DNA from 3 places in the Methylobacterium sp. Leaf88 genome. Region 1 is predicted to be linked to each of the others. Evidence: riboswitches for the same ligand, from Rfam matches in the RefSeq annotation. Region 1 holds a riboswitch; each other region holds the start of a gene.
What was found. A riboswitch is a leader RNA that binds a small molecule or an ion and turns the genes downstream of it on or off. The one in region 1 is predicted to bind cobalamin.
Positions count from the first base shown of each region.

Region 1 (5,257 bases):
GGATCCTGCGGGATCCCTCGGCCATCGTCACGACCGCGGAGGCGGACGGATCGGCGGGCTCGGTCAACGAGACCGGTACGGCGGTCGGCACGGCCTCGGAGGCGTTGAACAGCAGGACGTCCACACCCACGGGCGGGCTCGCCTGCACGGCGACCCTTGTCCGGTACGCGAACAGGGTCGCGTTGACCTCGTCCTTGAACAGGTAGAGCGAGCCGGTGACCGAGAGCAGGATCAGGACGGGCAGGCAGAGCAGGCCGGCGTAGAAGTGCCAGCGCCAGACGGCGCGATAGACGGCATCCTGCATCGGGTGGGCAGAAACGACGGCGCGGAAGGCCGTCGCGTCACCCTGGAGGGACTGAGACATGGTTGGGGGTCCGGCACGGAGCGATCTGGGACAAACGGATCGATCAGGCGGTCGGCGGACCTCGGGGACTGACGGATGGATCGGGCGGCGCCCGTGCGGTTCCCGGGTCTCCGGTCCGCCAGGCGCGGAGCACCGCATCGCCGGGCGACCAGCGCACGGCGACGAAGGCGAGAACCAGAACGGGCACCATGACGGCTTGCACCAGGGTGCAGCACGAATGCCGACAGGGCAGTGCCGCGTCCGTCGGAGCGTCCGTTCCGGCGTGTTCGGCACAGATGATGGTGTTGAAGCTCAGCTGGGGCACGGGCGCCATGGAACCCAGCAACGCCTGCAGGCAAAGCGCGTAGAGGACGGTCAGGGCGATGACCGCACGGCAGAATCCCCAATCTGGCCGCCAAGCACGCATGACAGCCGCGTAAGCTGTGGTTCCACGCTTCGTCAACATGGCAAAGTCATCTCACAGACTTTCACCCGGCATGTGACCTAGAACCGCCCCGCCAGGGTCAGACGTACCGCCGTCGGCTCGACGGGGTGGAAGTGCCGGTCCGCGACGCCGTCCGCCGCCTCGCCGGGCAAACGGGAGGTGTAGAAGTAGGTGATCTGGTCGGCCTGGGCGTTGGTCAGGTTCAACACGTCGAGGGACAGGCTGATTCCGTTGTCGAAGTTGTAGCCGACCCGCCCGTTGACCAGCGCCGTCGGGCGCGAGCGCACCGAATTGTCCTCGATCAGCGGCCGCGGCCCGAAGTAGCGCAGGCGCATCGCTCCGAACCAGCCCGGCCCCTCGCCGAAGGTGAACCCGGCCGAGGCGATGGTGGTGGGCGCCTCCGGGACTCGGTTGCCGACGGGGTCGCGGTCCGCGAAGCGGGCATTCGTCACCGTCAGGTCCCCCTCCAGGGAGAGCCAGGGCGTCACCGCGTAGCGGTTGGTCCATTCGACGCCGAAGCGGCGGGTGGGACGGCTCGGCTCGGTGGTGCCGCTGTCGCCCTGGAACAGGTTCTCGGAGGCGAAGTCGAGCTGGAACAGCGTCACCGCCGTCTCCAGCCCGGCGAGGCTGCGGTTGCGCAGGCCGATCTCCGAGCCCGTCGAAGGCACGAGGAAGGGCGAGCGGCTGATGTTGAAGAGCGGGCTCGCCGGATCCACCGTGGCGGTGACGCCGCGGGCATCGTTCGAGTGGAAGCCGCCCCCGTAATTCACGAACACCTCGGTGTCGAACCAGGGTCCCAGCACGAGGCCGAGCTTCGGGTTGACGATCCCGTCCCGGGCCGTGCCGGAATTGGCCGGGGTGTCCGAGCGGACATCGGCGGAGAACCCGTCGGCGCGCACGCCGACGCTGGTGCGCAGCCAGTCGGTCCAGCGCATCCGGCTCTCGACGTAGAGGGCCGCGCTCGCCTCCAGCACCCGGTCATCGAGCACGGTCGAGCGGGTTTGCCGCGCCGTGGTGTTGAACAGGCCGACCCGGATGGCGTCGGTGCGGGTCTGGAGGCCGATCTCGTTCTCCGCGGCCAAGCCGAACAGGGTGCCCTCGACGGTGTGGCTGACCTCGCCGCCGCCGAGCACCCGGCTGTCGCGCTGGCGGAACTGATCGCCGTTCACCGGATCGTTGAGGAAGTAGGTGAAGTCGTTGAACAGGTTCATGCCGTAGCGGATGACGTAGCCGCTCGCCCGGGTGATGCCGGCGTCGCTCGTCCGGCTCCAGCGGCCCGAGAGGGAGAAACGGCCGGTGTCGCCACCGTCCGTGGGATTCAGGGAGCCGAAGCGGCCGATGATCCCCTCCGCCACGGCGCGCTCCGGGATCTGGTTGGTGGCGTTCCACTTGGCCCAGTAGGCCATGCCCGTCAGCGCGAAGCCGTCGAGGGCCGTGCCCTGGCTGTAGCGGACGACGGCGTTCAGCTTGGCGAGGCGGTCGGGCACGTCCCAGGGGCCGTCATAGGTCTGGGCCTCGCCGGCCACGAGCAGGTGGCCTTCGCCGAGGGGCGCGGAGGCGATGCTGAGGGCGCGCTTGTAGCCGAAGCTGCCGAGCGACGTCAGCGCGAGGTTGCGCGCGACCGTGTCGAGATAGTCGATCCGCACCGAGCCGGCAGAGGCGAAGTCGCCGTCGCGGACGAAGTAGGGTCCCTTGTGGAATTCGACCGCGCCGACGAGTTCCGGGATCAGGAAATTCAGGTCGGCATAGCCCTGGCCGTGGGCGTGGGTGCGCATGTTCACCGGCATGCCGTCCACGTGAAGCGCGATGTCGGTGCCGTGGTCGAGGTTGAACCCGCGCAGGAAGAACTGGTTGGCCTTCCCCTCCCCGGAATGCTGGGTGACGATGAGGCCGGGCACGCTCTCGAGCGCCTCGCCGGGCCGGGTGATCGGCCGGCTGTTCAGTGCCGCCCCCGAGATCACGCCGGCGCTCGCCGCATCGACGCTGCGGAGGCCGCCGCCGATGCCGGTGACGCCGCCGACGAATCCCGCATGGGCGGCTGGCCCGCGGCCACCGCTGGCCGGGGCCTCGGCGGTCACGGACAATTCGGCGAGGTCCGCCTGCGCAGTCTCGGCGAACGCGTCCGGAATCCCGGCGCCGTAGGGCAGGAAACCGGCGCAGGCGCCGAGGAGCCAGGATCGGGCGGTGGGCCGTGAACGGGGAAACGAGCGAAAACGGGAGGACGACATGGGACCTCGGGCGACGTCTGTGGCACGTCACCGCGAACGAGGCCGGCCCGGATGCCGCACGGCATCCGCCCCGACACCCACCAGGACACCCCGCCCGATGCGTTTCGCGTGTGACCACGACTGACGGCAGGTCTCCTGGCTCGCGGGTCACCGCCCTCTCATCGTCTTCCCAGATGTCGAGACACCCAGTGACGTGCTGATGAGGAACTCGCCGCTTACAGTTGCGGGGGCAGCCGCGGCGTTGGAGCAAAACTCCTCACCGCGTTCCCTTTTGATCCTCCGGGGAGGAACCGTCCGACGCCAGGAAGCCCGACACGCGGTGACGGCGTCAATGGCCGCGCGGGGTTTTCGGGCCGGTGTGCCCGGCAGGCGACAGGCGTCGGGCGTCAGGGTCGGTCATCCGGTTTCCGCGCCGGCGCGCGCCGGTGGCCCGTGCCGGCTAGGACGGCGCCACCGGCCGCGAGGCCGAGGAGGATCCATTTCAGGGGAAGGCGCTCCGCGCCCTCGCTGCGCTGGGGCGCGGTCACCATGTGGCCCGGCGGAAGCTCCACGCCGGGCTTGCCGTAGGCCTGCGCGTCGGCGATCTGCTCGGCCGACACGGCCCATTCGGCGCCCATCTGCCGATCGTGCGCCATCACCGCGAGGCCGACCGCGAGGCCGACGGCCGCCGCCGCGAAGATCCTCACCGGCGTCCGCATCTCCCACGCTCCCATCTACCCCGCTTTCCAGCGGCCGATCCGGCCCGAGGGTTAGGCGATCGACCCGCCCTCCGCCAGGGACCGGGGCCGGAGAGGAAGGTCCCGATTGTCCGCATTGCGGCCTGGAACGGTTTTAACCCGGTCTTCATCGGCTCTGCAAAAAACGCATGGGACCCCTAACGGCATGACTGGCCTGCGTTTTCGCGCGATTGAGCGCACGCTGTGCATCGCGATATCGCTGAGGCGAGACTGCTCCGCTTCGCGGCCGATCGTCGGCCATGCGAGCCCTGCCCCTCAGGACCCCGTCATGGATCATCCGGTCGCGACCCCGAAGCGCTCCTCCGCGGCTGGCGGCTGGGGGGCCCTGAAAAGTTGCGGCAAGCACCTGCTGGGAAGCCGGGCACCCCTGTCGGGTGCGCGCGCCATGCTGAAGGCCAACCAGCCCGACGGCTTCGACTGTCCCGGCTGCGCCTGGGGCGATCCGGCGCACGGGTCCTCGTTCGAGTTCTGCGAGAACGGCGTGAAGGCGGTGTCCTGGGAGGCCACCGACAAGCGCACGCCGCCGAAGTTCTTCGCCAAGCACACCGTGAGCGCGCTGCGCGGCTGGACCGACTACGCCCTGGAGGGCGAGGGCCGCCTGACGCATCCGATGCGCTACGACGCGGCCAGCGACCGCTACGTCGCCACGACCTGGGACGCCGCGTTCGCGGAAATCGGCGCCACCCTGCGCGGGCTCGACCACCCGGACCAGGCCGAGTTCTACACCTCGGGCCGCGCCTCGAACGAAGCCGCCTACGTCTACCAGCTCTTCGCCCGGCACTACGGCACCAACAACTTCCCCGACTGCTCCAACATGTGCCACGAGGCCAGCGGCATCGCCCTCCAGGCGGCCATCGGCGTCGGCAAGGGTACCGTGCTGCTGGAGGATTTCGAGAAAGCCGACGCGATCTTCGTCGTCGGGCAGAACCCCGGCACCAACCATCCGCGCATGCTCGGCGACCTGCGGCGGGCGGCCCAGCGCGGCGCGAAGGTCGTGGTGTTCAATCCCGTGCGCGAGCGCGGGCTGGAGCGCTTCGCCGACCCGCAGAACACCGTGGAGATGCTGCGCGGCGCCAGCGCGCCGGTGGCGAGCCACTACTACCAGCCACGCCTCGGCGGCGACATGGCGGCGTTCCGGGGCATCGCCAAGGCGGTGTTCGCGGCCGACGATGCGGCCCTGGCCGTCGGTCAGCCGTCGCTGCTCGACCGGACCTTCCTGCGCAACCACACCGCGGACTACGAGGCCTACCGGGCCGCCGTGGACGCCACCCCCTGGGAATCCATCGAGGACCAGTCCGGCCTGGCCCGGGCCGACCTCGAGGTCGCGGCCGGGGTCTATCTAGCCGCCGACAAGGTGATCTGCACCTGGGCCATGGGCGTGACCCAGCACCGCCATTCGGTGGCCACCGTCCGGGAACTCGCCAACGTGATGCTGCTGCGCGGCCATGTCGGTCGCCCCGGTACCGGCCTGTGCCCGGTGCGCGGCCATTCCAACGTGCAGGGC
Region 1 covers NZ_LMMK01000012.1:783,292-788,548, forward strand. The annotation lists gene ASF20_RS10000 (PepSY domain-containing protein) at 1-364, opposite strand, end outside; gene ASF20_RS10005 (hypothetical protein) at 408-809, opposite strand; gene ASF20_RS10010 (TonB-dependent receptor) at 848-3,016, opposite strand; cobalamin riboswitch at 3,124-3,326, opposite strand; gene ASF20_RS10015 (hypothetical protein) at 3,403-3,714, opposite strand; gene ASF20_RS10020 (FdhF/YdeP family oxidoreductase) at 4,022-5,257, shown strand, end outside.

Region 2 (5,257 bases), on a different contig from region 1:
GACGCTCGTGGGCAGGCTTGGCAAGGCCGGCCTCGGCGAGGAGCGTACGGGCGCTCGCCTTCGTCAGGTCGAGGCCCGCAAGCGTCGTGAAGTAGCGCAGGTTCTCCACCCCGGAGAGGCCGGGATATAGCGCCACCTGCTCGGGGATGTAGGCCACGTGTCGGCGGGCACCGACCGGGTCGGCGCCGGCATCGACACCGCAGACCCGGACCGTGCCGGCATCCGCCTTCAAGAAGCCGAGGATCAGGTTGACCGTGGTGGTCTTGCCGGCACCGTTCGGCCCGAGCAGGGCGAAGACCTCGCCGGGGCGGAGCGACAGGTCGAGGCCATCGAGGGCTCGGCGTTCGCCGAAGCGCTTGCTCGCCCCCTGGATCTCCAGGACGAAGTCACCCGCATGGGTGGTGACGTCAGCCATCAGAACCGCACCGAGATCGTGCCGGTGAAGCGCCGGGGCGCGCCGGGATAGACCCGGAAGGCGTTGTTCGAGCTCTCGTAGTAGGTCGCGTCGAAGATGTTCTCGACGTTGAGGCCGAAGCGCATGTTCTCGTAGCGGTAATAGGCCAGGGCATCGACCGCGATGTAGGCCGGGAGCACGAAGCCGGAGCCTGCCGCGTCCCCGGCGCGTTCGCCGACGCCGCGCACGCCGCCGCCGAGGCCAAGGCCCTTCCAGGGGCCCGCCTGCACCTCGTGCACGGCGAGCAGACTGCCCGAGTGGCGCGGGATGTTGATGAGCGGTGCGCCTATCGGCAGCACGTTGTCCTTGGTCACCTCGGCATCAGCGTAGACGTAGCCCGCCAGGATCTTGATCTCTGGGGTGATCTGGCCGGCGGCGGTCAGTTCAAAGCCCTGGCTGCGCACGCCGCCCGCTGCCAACGAGAAGCCGCTGTTGTTGGGGTCGGCCGTCAGCACGTTCTCGCGCTCGATGCGGAAGGCCGCCGCCGTCAGGCCGAGCGCGCCTCCGAACAGATCGAGCTTGGCGCCGACCTCGTAGCCGATCCCGGTCTCGGGCTCGAACGGCACAGAGCGAGCTACCGCGAAAGCGTCGGGGCCGATATTAGGCCGGAAGCTGGTGCCGACATTGGTGTAGAGCGAGAGCGCCGGCAGGGGCTGATAGACGAGGCCGGCGCGCGGCGTCGCCGCCACCCGGGATTGTTCCGTCTGCGTCGCCGTCGTGCGCTCAAGGAAGGACTGCTCGAAGAAGTCGAAGCGCACGCCGAGCAAGGCCTTCCACTCAGGGCTCAGCGCGATCTGGTCCTGGGCGTAAAGGCCGGTGTTGGTGACCCGCTCCAGGTTGTTGCGCCGGATGGTGAGCGGCGGGAGGGCCTGGCCGTAGCGCGGATCGTAGATGTCGAGGCTGTAGGGGCTCTGGCGGAAGTTCGAGCGGTCGTAGACCACGCGGCTGTCGGTGCTCTCGCGCTCGAAGCCGAGAAGCAGGGTATGACCGAGATCGCCGGTGGCGAAGCGCCCCACCACCTCGGCCTGACCGATGGCGGTATCCCAGCGGTAATCGCGAAAATTCCGGTCGCGCAGGACGGTGCGGTTGTCGGCGGCGAGGCCACGGACCTCCGCCGATTCCCCGACCAGCGAGCCGGTGTTGAAGTGGGTGGCCAGCCGCATCTGCCAATCGGCGTTGAAGCGATGCTCGACGCGCACCTGCATGGTGTCCGAACTCTGGTCGGTGCTCTGCCCCGGCTCGCCGAGGAAGCGGGAGATCGGCAGGAAGCCGAGTTGCTTGTTGATCGCGATCACGCCCCGGTCGACCACGATGCGGTTGCGCAGGAACTCGGTCTCGACGGTAATTTTCGTGTCCGGCGTGATCTGCCAGCTCACGACGGGAGCTACGAGGAGCCGGTCGCCATCCACGAAATCGCGGAAGCTGTTCTGGCGTCCGCCCGCGAAGTTGAAGCGGTAGAGGAGCGTGCCGTCCTCGTTGAGTGCGCCGCCGGCATCCACCGTGCCGCGGAACTGCTCGAACGAGCCCCACAGGCCGCCCATCTCGACGAAGCGCTCGGCGGTCGGCTGCTTGGTGACGAAGTTGACGAGGCCGCCCGGGTCGCTGCGCCCGAACAGGCCGCCGCCGGGACCCTTCAGGACCTCGATCCGCTCGACGTTCTGGGTGTCGGGCGGCGGCGGCGAGCCCCGGTTGATCGGGAAGCCGTTGCGGTAGAGTTCCGAGGTCGTCGTGCCGCGGATGGCGTAGCTGAACACCGTCAGGCCGCCGAAATTGTTCTGCTGGGCGACGCCGGGCGTGTAGTTGAAGACGCGGTCGACGCGGGTGGCAGCGAGATCCGTGATGACCTCGCGTGGCGCGACGGTGACGACCTGGGGCACGTCGCGCTGAGGCGTGTCGGTCTTCGTGCTGCTCACCGCCCGGTCGGCCCGGTAACTCGGGGTCGGACCGATCAGGCCGATACCTGGGTTGGGACCAGCACCAGCGACGGTCGGGGCACCTCTGCCATCCCCTTCCACGGAGAGCTCCTCCAGCGTGACGGCCTCCTGCGCCCGTGCCTCCAAGGTGGGTGAAACCGTCGAGAGGATCGCGGCAAGGGCGCAACGCGATCCCCGGCGTTCGGGTCTCCAGCGGCGCTTGGTGGATGCGGGCGGGTTCGGGATCGGGGCCGTCGCGGTGGGCAGGCTCGGACGAAGGGGCACCGGTGCGCTCAAGGTTGTCGAGCGACGGCCGAGCGGGTGCCCTCACAGGATCGGCCGCGTCAGCAGCCGAGCCCGCTCATGCGCTCCGCCGGGACACCCCGCCCGAGAGACGTATCGTGGTGCAAGGCAGGTCTCCTGGCTCGCGGGTCATTGCCCTCGCCTCAGCCTTCCCGGTGCGACGCACCAGTGACCATGAACGGAAAGGGCTCGCCGCTGACAGTTGCGGGGGCAGCTTCGGAAGCACTCTTGCGAGCACCCCGAATTCCCTCTTAGCCCGCGAGCCGACGGCCCGCAGGAACCTTGACGGTCAGACATTCGCTGGGCGCCGCCGCATAGTCAATCGAGGGAACGCCATTTTCCGCAACATTGTAACATTGCATCGGCATGGTTCCGGATGGTTGTGCGTCGTCAGATGATTTGGGACGGTCTGCGGTGTTCAGGAGCGGAGGCTCTGGTCCATCTGGGGTGAGAGGTTAGGCAGCCTGTGCCTGGTGGTGCAACTGGCCGATGCCCGATGGCCTCCACGATAGGCTGCTTAAGAACGTCTTCCGATCGAAAGCAGCCGGACCGCATTTCACCCGTCCCGGTCATAGACCGGACCGGCGGATCTCGACCCAACCCAGTCGTTCAAGCGCCTTCGTGCGGCTCCCGTAAGCGGACGTGTAATCCACCTCTACTCTATCAGGGATGCGCCCTTTGCAAATACACAGTCAGCTCTCGCGGTGTCTCAATTTCGACGTTCAAATTCTTCGTCGCGGGTGAGCGAGGTCATGTCGCGCCTGCCTGTCATTGCGCCAGCGTACGCAGCTCCCCGCGGGCGAGTCCGATGAGGGTCCGGGCGAGCAGCCATCCGATCACCGCCGTCGCGAGCGCGAGCAGGCAGACGGCGAGGAGGTCGATCGCCGGGCCCGGCCGCGCCGTCGCGATCCGCAGGGCCGCGACGGATGCTGCGGCGAGGGGGAAGCTCACGCCCCACCACGACACGCGGAACGGGCAGCTCCACTCGAAGCGGGCGATATGGTCAAGGCATGAGAAAGCTCCGGGATGCCTGCGGTTGTTGAGATACCGCCGACATTCCGGAGCTCGGGCGCGCCAAACCCTCGAGCGAAGGCCGGCACGCTTTCAGAAAATTCGGGAGTCATCGGTCGGGCGATGGCCGGAGCCACCGTCCGATGACGGCTCCGTTCAGCGCGTGGCGACGGTCTTGGGCAGCTTGAAGGCCCAGAAGCTTCCACCCTGGTTGATTCCGGCGGTGGATTTCGCCACTTCGCCACCCCACAGCGGCACGGCCCCGCCCCAGCCGGCGGCGACGCCGACCCATTGCTCCCCGTCCTGCTCCCAGGTGATCGGCGACGCGACGACGCCGGTGCCGACCTGGAACTTCCAGACTTCCTCACCGGTCTTGGCGTCGAAGGCCTTCAGGAAGCCCTCCGGGGTTCCCGTGAAGACGAGGTTGCCCGCCGTGGTCAGCACGCCGGCCCAGAGCGGCGCCTTGTTCTTGTATTCCCACACCGTCTTGCCGGAGGCCGGGTCGATGGCCTTGAGCGAGCCGATATGATCCTCGAAGACCGGCTTGATCGTGAAGCCAGCGCCGAGATATGCCGCGCCCTTCTTGTACGAGACCGGCTCGTTCCAGATGTCCATGCCCCACTCGTTCGATGGAACGTAGAACAGCTTGGTGTCGGGACTGTAGGCGACCGGCATCCAATTCTTGCCACCGAGGAAGCTTGGCACCGCGAAGACGGACTTGCCCTTCTTGCCGTCCTCGGACTTTGCCGGGTCGCCCGGGCGGAAGGCGTCGTCGTAGATCGGGCGGCCCTTCTCGTCGATGCCCTTCGCCCAGTTGATCTTGTTCACGAACGGGGTAGCCGAGATGAACTTCCCGTTGGTCCGGTCGAGGACGTAGAAGAAGCCGTTCCGGTCGGCGGTGCCGCCGGCCTTCACGGTCTTGCCGTCCTTCTGCATGTCGAACGGCACGAACTCGTTGACGCCGTCGAAGTCCCAGCCGTCATGCGGTGTGGTCTGGAAGCCCCACACGATCTCGCCGTTGTCCGGATTGATGGCGAGCCGCGAGGCGGTCCATTTGTTGTCGCCCGGGCGCAGCGCCGAGTTCCAGGGGCCGGGGTTGCCGGTGCCGAAATAGACGAGGTTGCTCTCGGGATCGTAGGTGCCGCCGAGCCAGGTCGCGCCGCCGCCGAACTTCCAGGTGTCGCCCGGCCAAGTCTCGTTGACCTGGCCGGTCATGGTCGAGGGCTTGCCGTTGAGTTCGCCCATGTGACCCTCGATGACGGGCCGCTTCCACACCACTTCGCCGGTCTCGGCATCGCGCGCCTCGACCCGGCCGATGACGCCGAACTCGCCGCCGGACACGCCCGTGATGATCTTGCCCTTCACGATGATCGGCGCGGCGGTGTAGCTGTAGCCAGCCTTGAAGTCGTCGATGTCCTTGCGCCAGACCACCTTGCCGGTCTTCTGGTCGAGCGCCACGAGCTTGGCGTCGAGGGTACCGAAATAGACCTTGTCCTTATAAAGAGCGGCACCGCGGTTCACCACGTCGCAACAGGGCAGGATGCCCTCCGGCAGGCGGGCGTTGTATTCCCACAGC
Region 2 covers NZ_LMMK01000022.1:180,797-186,053, forward strand. The annotation lists gene ASF20_RS14220 (ABC transporter ATP-binding protein) at 1-415, opposite strand, end outside; gene ASF20_RS14225 (TonB-dependent siderophore receptor) at 415-2,538, opposite strand; cobalamin riboswitch at 2,760-2,970, opposite strand; gene ASF20_RS14230 (hypothetical protein) at 3,439-3,669, opposite strand; gene ASF20_RS14235 (PQQ-dependent methanol/ethanol family dehydrogenase) at 3,838-5,257, opposite strand, start outside.
Region 2: another riboswitch for cobalamin. It lies ahead of ASF20_RS14225 (TonB-dependent siderophore receptor); the one in region 1 lies ahead of ASF20_RS10010 (TonB-dependent receptor).

Region 3 (5,257 bases), on a different contig from region 1:
CTACGGTGCCGGGCTGCGCTGGTGGCGGATCGGCGTGCCGCTCACCGTCCTGGGGGTCGTCATGGAGATCGGCCAGCGCTGGGTGCCCGGCCGGACCGCGCAGGTCATCGACGCTATGGCCAGCGGATCGGGCGCGCTCCTCGGCGCGCTGGGCGGCACGATCGTCGCCCGCTATCTGCTCAAGCCCGAGCCCCCGTTCCGGTAGGGCGCGCCGGCTCAGCCGGACGTCCCGAAGGTTCACGCCTTCCGGGGTTCGGCGGGCGAGGCCTCGGACGTCCAGAGCAGCGAGGCCGCGACATAGGACGCCTCCACCGCCACGAGCATCCAGACCGCATCGGTCAGGACGATCGCGAGGGCACGCTGCTCCAGGGCCCCCTCGATGCCGATCGCGACCGCCAGCAGCGATACGATCACCAGAAGACCCGGCAGGCGCACGGCCTGGCTTGCGGCAGCTCCGAGCGAGGCAAAACAGATCAGAAGCATTTGCGCACCAACGACACCGGGAGCCAGACTACCTAGGTATTGAGAGGACACAAGCGGAAATAAACAGCACTTTTGTGCTTTGCACAATTTCAGCTGCACTGCGGTCGTTAGTCCATTATCAACCTTAGCACTCCGTGAGCGACCCAACAGAGGAAGACGACCCAGGCTAGAGCCAGTCCGAACCCCAGCCCCAGGACCATGAGGGTCGAGACCCCGTGCCCGGCGCGGCCGAAGGCGGCCCGCCGCGGCGGGAACGCGGGCCCGTCGACACGCGGTTCGGGATCGTCGGTTTTCTCCGGCAACCGCTCGATGAAGAACCCGAAGGCGATCGCCGTCGCCCGCACGGGCCGTATCGCGCCCTAAGCCGTCGCTCAGCACCGACCGCGTCGCCCGCGCCCTCATGGCGCGCGGCACATCTGGTGCGGGCGCAGGCGACGCGGGAACGGAGCGTTCCCGAACGGGAAGTCCCGATCCACGGATCACGGCGCAGTCCGGGCTGTTTCCGACTAGCCCGGCGGCGCCGCCGGATCAGGCGCGTCGAACGGCGCCCCCGCCCGCGGCGTCGCGGCGGCGCCGGCCGGGCCTGCGCCTTCCGATCAGGCGCCCGGGTCCTGCTCTCCGAGGGATTTGCGGTACTGCCATGATCGCGCCCTCCCCATGCTGTCCGAGGAGGGATGTCCCACGTGTCTGCTCACCGCCAACGCCCGGATTCGGCGGGGGTGTCGGAACCGGGCCGGGAGGGCGGTCGCTTCCTGAAGCCCCTGCGCGCGGCGCGCGGCCTATGCCGGCGCCCGCTCGCCACTGTGGTCGGGGCCGAATACGACACCGTCCTCTCGCAGCTGGAGACCGGACGGGGACGGATCCCACCGAATTGCTACCGCGCCTGGGCGGCCGTCCGCGACGTCCCCGTCAAGGCCCTCGTCCGGGCCCCGATTCGCGTCGACGGCCCGTTCACCCACGCGATCCTGTTCGCGGACCACGACGCGGTGGCGGCGAGCGGCTGAGGCGACCCGCCCCCGAGCCCGTCCCCGGCGCCGTCAGGGACAGGCGGCGTCCTCCTGCGCCGGTGCGGCCGACTTCGGGGCGTTGCGGGCGCGCTCGGCCCGCAGCTCCCGCTCGGCCATCAGCCAGAACTCGACCTCGAACCCCTCGGGGCGGTGGTTGCGCTCCCAGATCTCATGGGCGCGCTCGCGGATCCGCTCGAACGTGATCCCATCCTCGGACATCGTGCTCTCTGCTCCTTCAGTCTCGGTCACAGCGTCACAGCCCGGTTCTCCCTGCGGGGCCAACGCTCCACGGCGGGATTTGTCCCCCGATGCGCACAAGGCTGCCCCGGTCGCCCCCTTCGCAGGGCAGGCTGCCGAACCCCGGGGGATTTGACGGCGGCGCCGGAAACGGCCTAGCTTACCCGCGACGGTTCCTCTTTAACGAGGATCAAAAGGGAACGCGGTGAGGGCGAGAGCCCGAGGCCGCGGCTGCCCCCGCAACTGTAAGCGGCGAGCTCCTCATCAACACGTCACTGGGTGAACGGTCCGTCAGGACCCGGGCCTGGGAAGACGATGGGAGGGCGGTGACCCGCGAGCCAGGAGACCTGCCGTCAGTCGTGGTCACACGCGAAACGCATCGGGCGGGGTGTCCTGGTGGGTGTCGGGGCGTTCGCTTGCCGCGAACGGGCCGACCTCTTCGCGGTGACGTGCCACTCCGCGCGACTCGTCGCGTCAGCCGTCCCGTCGATGCCCGTCCTCGCCCGCAAGTCTTGCTCCCGCATGCTCCCTCCGGCCGCCCCGCGCGGCCCGGTGACGGCTGGGCCGCGGACACGCCGGCCCCGGGCCCCGCTTGCCGATTGTAATGTTATAACATTCAGTCTAGCGGAGACGGCAGGTCGGCCCCGACCGATGCCCGCGCCCTTGTTCGGTTGCCCCATGTCCGGTTGCCCCACGTCCCGTTACCCTATGCCCGTCGCCCCCATCCCGTCCCGAACCGCGAACGCGCGCGGGTCGCGGCGAGGCCCGACCTTGCCGTCGCGACACGTCCTGCCCCTGGCGGCCCTGCTCGGCGGCCTGCTGCCGATCTCCGCCGAGGCCGAGACCCGGGAGGTCCCGCCAGCCGTCACCCTGGAGACCCTGGAGGTCGCGGGCTCCGGGCGGGGCGGCCCGGCGCCCGCCGAGGGGCTCAACCTGCGCAGCCCCGGCCGCAGCGCCAGCCGCCTCGGCCTGACGGCCCTGGAGACCCCCGCCAGCGTCGACGTGATCGCGGGCGAGACCACGCGGCTGCGCGGCCAGAACACGGTGGCGGAGGCCGTCACCCAGAACGCCACCGGCATCACCACGGTGGCGGCGCCGGGCAACGGCAACGGCGCCTTCACGGCCCGGGGCTTTTCCGGCCCGAACTCGATCCAGCAGCTCTACGACGGCACCCGCCTGTTCGTGGGCGCCGGCACCGTCACCTTCCCGTTCGACACCTGGAACGTCGAGCGCATCGAGGTGCTGCGCGGGCCGGCCTCCGTGCTCTACGGCGATGGCGCCATCGGCGGCGTGATCAATGTCGTCACCAAGAAGCCGGTCTTCACGCCCCTCAACGAGGCCCGCGCGGCGGTCGGCTCGGACGGTCTGGCGCGTCTGGCCCTGGATTCCGGCGGCCCGATCGGGGAGGCGCTCGCCTACCGCCTCAACATCAGCGGCAACCGCGCCGAGGGCTGGATCGCCCCGGACGGGAGTTTCCGCAACCTCGCGGTCTCGGGCGCCCTGACCCTGCAGGCGACGCCGGACCTCGCCGTCACCCTGAGCCATGATTTCGGCTATCAGGAGCCGGCCCGCTACTGGGGCACGCCCCTCGTCGACGGGCGCATCCGCGACGCCCTCCGGTTCAACAACTACAACGTCCGCGACGCCCAGATCCTCTGGACCGACAACTGGACGCAACTGCGCACCGAGTGGACGCCGAGCGCCGACGTCACGGTCCGCAACACCGCCTACCGGCTCCAGAGCCGGCGCCAGTGGCGGGACGTGGAGCAATACGCCTTCAACCGCGGCACCGGCCGGATCGACCGCTCCGACTACCTCGAGATCTACCACCAGCAGGAGCAGATCGGGAACCGCCTCGACGCCACCTTCCGCGGCACCCTGTTCGGCTTCCGCAACGAATTCCTGGCCGGGTTCGACGTGAACCACATCGCCTTCCGGCACACCAACAACTTCTATTTCGACACCACCACCAGCGTCGATCCCTTCGCCTACGACCCGGGCCTGTTCCCGGCCGAGGGCCGCGCCCGGCCCGCCTACGCCACCAGCACGCGCCAGGCCTCGGTCTTCGCCGAGAACCGCCTGATCCTGTCCGACCAGGTCTCGCTCCTGGCCGGCGTGCGCTACGACGCGCCGGTGCTGCAGCGGACCGACCTCGTCACCGGCAACACCTTCGACCGCGACTTTCGGGCGCTGAGCTACCGCTTCGGCGCCGTCTACAACCCGACGCCGCTGCTGGCCCTCTATGCCCAGTACGCCACCGCCACCGATCCGGTGGGCAGCCTGATCTCCCTGTCGCAGAGTCTCGCCAACTTCCGGCTCTCCACCGGCAAGCAGGTGGAGGTCGGCGCCAAGGGCGTGGCCTGGGACGGCCGGGCCGAGTGGACGCTGGCCGGCTACCGCATCGTCAAGGACAACCTGATCTCGGCGGTACCGGGCCAGCCGACGCTCTCGACCCAGGTCGGGCAGCAATCCTCCCTCGGCGTCGAGGCGGCCCTGAGCCTGCACCTCTCCGAGGCCTGGCGCATCGACGCCAACCTGGCGCTGCTGCATGCCCAGTACGACACCTTCGACCAGGCGGTCGGCGGGGCGGTGGTGTCCTATGCCGGGCGCCAGCCCATCGACGTGCCGGAGCGCGTCGGCAACCTCTGGGTCACTTACGCCTTCGCCCCGGCCTGGGAGGCCCGGGTCGGCCTGCAGCACGTGGGCGAGACCTTCAGCGACTTCGGCAACCAGGCGAAGCGCCCGGCCTACACCCTGGTCAATGCCGGGCTCGACCACCAGGTCACGCCGGATTCGCGCCTGTCGCTGCGCGCCTACAACCTGTTCGACACGATCTACGCGATCAGCGGCAACGCGGTGAACGGGGTCGGCACCAACTGGCTGCTGGGCCGGCCGCGCTCCGTCGAGGTCGCCTACAGCGTCCGGTTCTGATGCGGGCCTCTCCGAAACGGGCCTTCCTGAAGCCCCTGAAGCGCGGGCTGATCATCGGCCACCGCTGGCTCGGCATCGCCACGGGGCTGTTCCTCGCCGCCTGGGTGCTGTCGGGGCTGGTGATGCTCTACGTGGCGTTTCCGGCCCTGACGGAGGCCGAGCGCCTGTCCCGCCTCGCGCCCCTCGCCTGGGACCGGGTCCTCCTCGGCCCGGACGCGGCCCTGGCCCGGGCCGGGCTCGACCCGGCCCCCGGCGGCCTCAGCCTGTCCATGCGGGGCGGGGCGCCGGTCTATCAGGTCACCACCCGCGACGACGCCCGGCACGTGGTCTCGGCCGAGACCGGGCAGGCCCTGGGCGAGATCGACGGGGCGGCCGCCCGGGCGTCGTTCGGCGAGGGCGCCACCGTGCGGGCGGTGACCCGCGACCCATGGACGGTGCGCGACCGCTACGACCCGGTGCGCCCCTTCCACGTGGTGGCGCTCGGGGACGCGGCCAGCACCGAGCTCTACGTTTCGGCCCGCACGGGCGCGGTCGTCCTCGACACCACCCGCCGGGAGCGCCTGTGGAACTGGCTCGGGGCGATCCCGCACTGGTTCTAC
Region 3 covers NZ_LMMK01000011.1:84,965-90,221, reverse strand. The annotation lists gene ASF20_RS06310 (hypothetical protein) at 1-205, shown strand, start outside; gene ASF20_RS06305 (hypothetical protein) at 238-414, opposite strand; gene ASF20_RS06295 (transcriptional regulator) at 1,167-1,487, shown strand; gene ASF20_RS06290 (DUF2934 domain-containing protein) at 1,521-1,709, opposite strand; cobalamin riboswitch at 1,881-2,097, shown strand; gene ASF20_RS06285 (TonB-dependent siderophore receptor) at 2,544-4,658, shown strand; gene ASF20_RS06280 (peptidase) at 4,658-5,257, shown strand, end outside.
Region 3: another riboswitch for cobalamin. It lies ahead of ASF20_RS06285 (TonB-dependent siderophore receptor); the one in region 1 lies ahead of ASF20_RS10010 (TonB-dependent receptor).